2 regions of the Streptomyces sp. AM 2-1-1 genome follow, and region 1 is predicted to be linked to the other one. Evidence: riboswitches for the same ligand, from Rfam matches in the RefSeq annotation. Region 1 holds a riboswitch; the other holds the start of a gene.
What was found. Region 1 has a riboswitch for thiamine pyrophosphate ahead of PZB77_RS07725 (thiamine ABC transporter substrate-binding protein). Riboswitches for the same ligand answer to the same signal wherever they lie in the genome.
Positions count from the first base shown of each region.

Region 2: another riboswitch for thiamine pyrophosphate. It lies ahead of thiO (glycine oxidase ThiO); the one in region 1 lies ahead of PZB77_RS07725 (thiamine ABC transporter substrate-binding protein).

Region 1 covers NZ_CP119147.1:1,856,265-1,858,460, reverse strand. The annotation lists gene rlmN (23S rRNA (adenine(2503)-C(2))-methyltransferase RlmN) at 1-608, shown strand, start outside; TPP riboswitch at 713-830, shown strand; gene PZB77_RS07725 (thiamine ABC transporter substrate-binding protein) at 912-2,006, shown strand; gene PZB77_RS07720 (iron ABC transporter permease) at 2,106-2,196, shown strand, end outside.
Region 2 covers NZ_CP119147.1:5,423,942-5,426,137, forward strand. The annotation lists gene thiO (glycine oxidase ThiO) at 1-834, opposite strand, end outside; TPP riboswitch at 832-943, opposite strand; gene PZB77_RS23700 (FAD-dependent oxidoreductase) at 1,110-2,196, shown strand, end outside.

The DNA of each region.
Region 1 (2,196 bases):
AGGTGCCGGGCGGGCCCGCGCGCCTCTCCAACATCGTCTTCATGGGGATGGGGGAGCCGCTGGCCAACTACAACCGTGTCGTCGGCGCCATCCGCCGGCTGACCGACCCGGAGCCCGACGGCCTCGGGCTCTCGCAGCGGGGCATCACCGTCTCCACCGTGGGTCTGGTGCCCGCGATGCTGCGCTTCGCGGACGAGGGCTTCAAGTGCCGTCTCGCCGTCTCACTGCACGCCCCGGACGACGAGCTCCGCGACACCCTCGTCCCGGTGAACACCCGCTGGAACGTCCGCGAGGTGCTCGACGCCGCATGGGAGTACGCCGAGAAGTCCGGCCGCCGCATCTCCATCGAGTACGCCCTGATCCGAGACATCAACGACCAGGCGTGGCGGGGCGACCGGCTCGGCCGGCTCCTCAAGGGCAAGCGGGTGCACGTCAACCTGATCCCGCTCAACCCGACGCCCGGTTCCCAGTGGACGGCATCCCGTCCCGAGGACGAGAAGGCGTTCGTGGAGGCCATCGCGGCCCACGGCGTGCCGGTCACGGTGCGCGACACCCGGGGCCAGGAGATCGACGGCGCCTGCGGACAGCTCGCCGCTTCCGAGCGCTGACCCCACGTCATCGGGGTTTCCCCGGCCGGGCCGCGGCTCACGGCCTGACCGGGGAAAACCCCCGGACGGGGCCCGTGTAACCTGGCCCCGCATTCGTCAACTTCATATTCCGACAGGGGAGCGCCACAGCGCTGAGAGTGCGGCACCGGTGAAACGGATGGCCGCAGACCCTCTGAACCTCGCCCGGGTCATTCCGGGTAGGAAGTTCGGACCTTACTCAAGCTGTTGCGCCCTGCCCGCGTCCGGCCACCGCCGGTGCGGGCGGGGCCGCGTCTCTTCCTGGTCACTTCCAGGAGGAATCACATGCACACCACGACGAAGTACGCGGCGACCGCGCTCGCCGCCGCACTCGGCGTCACCGCCCTCGCCGGCTGCGGAGGCTCCGACGACGAACCGTCGGGCTCGGACGCAGCCAAGGGCTCCAAGACCGTCACCCTGGTCAGCCACGACTCCTTCGCCGCCTCGGACGACGTGCTGAAGGCGTTCACGAAGGAGACCGGCTACACGGTCAAGGTCCTCAAGAGCGGGGACGCCGGGGCGGCGCTCAACCAGGAGATCCTCACCAAGGGATCCCCGCGCGGTGACGTCTTCTTCGGTGTCGACAACACCCTGCTCTCCCGCGCCCTCGACCAGGATCTCTTCACTCCGTACGAGGCGAAGGGGCTGGGCCGGGTGGCGGCCGCCACCCGGCTCGACGACAAGCACCGGGTCACCCCGGTCGACACCGGCGACATCTGTGTCAACTACGACAAGAAGTACTTCGCCGACAAGAAGCTGGACCCGCCGCACTCCTTCGCCGACCTGCTGAAGCCGGCGTACAAGAACCTGCTGGTCACCGAGAACGCCGCGACGTCCTCGCCGGGCCTCGGCTTCCTGCTCGGCACGATCGCCGACTCCGGTGAGGACGGCTACCAGGAGTACTGGAAGAAACTGAAGGCCAACGGCGTGAAGGTCGTCGACGGCTGGGAGCAGGCCTACAACGAGGAGTTCTCGGGTTCGGCGGGCGGCAAGAAGGCGAACGCCGACCGCCCGCTCGTCGTCTCCTACGCCTCCAGCCCGCCGGTCGAGGTGTATTACGCCGACCCGCAGCCGGCCGAGGCGCCCACCGGCGTCGCGACCGCGACCTGCTTCCGCCAGATCGAGTTCGCGGGCCTGCTCGACGGGGCGAAGAACGAGGCGGGCGGCAAGGCGCTGCTGGACTTCCTCATCAGCAAGACCTTCCAGGAGGACATGCCGCTCCAGATGTTCGTCGACCCGGTCGTCGACGACGCGAAGCTGCCGGAGCTCTACACGAAGTTCGGCTCCACCGTGGAGAAGCCGTTCACCGTGGACCCGGCGAAGATCGCCGCCAACCGTGAGCAGTGGGTCCAGACGTGGTCCTCGCTCGTCGTGAAGTGATCCTGGAGTGACCGGCAAGTGACCAAGAGCGCCCGCCCCGCCGTGCTCCGCCGCACCACCCGCGGCGGGGCCCGCTCCATCGCGACGCGGCTCGGCCTGATGGCCGTGCCCGTCGCGTTCTTCGCGCTCTTCTTCGCCTACCCGGTGGCGGCCATCGTCGGCCGGGGGCTGAAGACCGAGGACGGCTGGC
Region 2 (2,196 bases), 3.6 Mb from region 1:
CCGGCTGAGGAAAGGGGCGAACGCCCGCGGCACGGTCAGTCGCACCACCTGGCCCTTCACCGGGCGCACCGGCGGGGCGACCCCCTCCGGCACCCCCGCGAGCTTGCCGCTGAGGCTTCCGGCGGCCAGCACGACCTGTCCGGCGGAGACCGCCGTACCGTCCGCGAGCAGCGCCCCGGACGCCCGGCCGCGCGCGACCTCCAACCGCTCGCAGGGAGTGCGGTGGAAGACCACCCCGGCCCGTTCGCAGGCCGTCAGCAGCGCGGTCGCCAGCCGCCGCGGGTCGACCTGGTGGTCGCCGTCGACCCGCAGCCCGCCCCGTACGCCCGGTGCCAGCATCGGTTCCAGCCGCCGGCACTCGCGCCCCGACAGCCACTGGGACGCGAGACCGGAACGCTCCTGGAGAGCGTGGAGTTCGCGCAGGTGCGCCCGGTCGTCGGAGTCCAGCGCCACCGCGAGCGTGCCGCAGGCGCGGAAGCCGATGTCCCGGCCGCTCGCCGCCTCCAGCTCGGCGGTGAACTCCGGGTAGCGGGCGGCGGAGGCGAGGTTGAGGCCGAGCAGCATCTGCTCGCCGTAGTGGAGTTCGGTGACGGCGGCGAGCATCCCGGCCGCCACCCGGGCGGCGCCGCCCCCGGGCCCGGGATCGGCGACGGCCGTCCGCAGCCCCGCCAGCGCCGCCCGCCAGGCGGTCACCAGGCCGATGATCCCGCCCCCGACGACGAGCACGTCGTACGAGGGCCCCCGGCGGTCCGCCGCAGCCGTGTTCCCGGCCTCCGTGTTCCCGCCCGCCGTGTTCCCGGCCTCCGTGGCGGACGGGTCTCCTGAAGCACGCATGGGTGTCCAGCCCCTCCCTTCGCCGGCATGACCCGGATCAGGTTCGTACGGTCGGAGGCCGCCGGCCTCCCTCTCAGCCCGGCGCGCCCGGGCTCCCGCGAGTGTCTTTGCGCAGCCACCCTAAACCCCCACAGTCCGCCGGGTACGAGGGAGCCGCCGGGGACCGCCGGCACACCCCGCGAACTGACGGAGCGTCAGGTGCTTAGGGTGGGTACGTGAGCGAAGAGAACGAGCAGCGGACCCCGGCGCACGGCGTCGTCATCGTCGGAGCGGGCATGGCGGGCGTGCGGACCGCGGTGGCGCTGCGGGACGAGGCGTACACCGGTCCCCTCACCCTGATCGGCGCGGAGCCGCACCAGCCCTACGACCGGCCGCCGCTCTCCAAGGCCGTCCTGCTCGGCACCGCCGAACACTCCGCCTTCGGCATCGACTTCGAGGCGCTCGACGTGACGCTGCGCCTCGGACTCCCCGTCACCGGTCTGCGCCCCGCCGACCGGGAGGTGGACACCGGGGCCGGCCCGGTGCCCTACGACGTCCTGGTCGTCGCCACCGGCGCCGAACCCCTCACCCTCCCCGGCTCCCGGGGCGTCCCCGGCGTCCACCTGCTGCGCACCCTGGACGACGCCGCACGGCTGCGGCCCGTCCTCGCTCGGCAGCACGACGTCGTCGTGGTCGGCGCGGGGTGGATCGGCGCCGAGTTCGCGACCGCCGCCCGCGCCGCCGGCTGCGCGGTCACCGTCGTGGAGGCGGCCGACCGCCCGCTCGCCGGGGCGCTGCCCGCCGAGGTGACCGCCCCGATGGCCCGCTGGTACGCGGGCAGTGGCGCCACCCTTCTCACCGGCGCCCGGGTCGCCCGCGTCGAACCCGGCACCGTGGTCCTCACCGACGGCCGCCGTCTCCCGGCCGGCGCGGTGGTCGTCGGGATCGGAGCCCGCCCCGCCACCGGCTGGCTGGACGGCTCAGGCATCGCGCTGGGCCCGGACGGGTCGGTCACCGCCGACGCCAGGCTGCGCACCTCGGCGCCCGGGGTGTACGCGGTCGGGGACTGCGCCTCCTACCCCTCCGCGCGCTACGGCGCCCGCCTCCTGGTCCACCACTGGGACAACGCCCTCCAGGGCCCGCGCACGGTCGCGGCGGACATCACCGCGGCCGGCGGGACCGGCGCCGCGGAGCCGTACGACCCGGTGCCGTACTTCTGGTCCGAGCAGTTCGGGCGCTTCGTCCAGTACGCCGGGCACCACGCGGCGGCCGACACCCTGCTGTGGCGCGGTGACCCCGCCGACGACGCCTGGACCGTGCTGTGGCTGCGCGGCGGCGCGCTCGTCGCCCTGCTGGCGGTCGGCCGTCCGCGCGATCTCACCC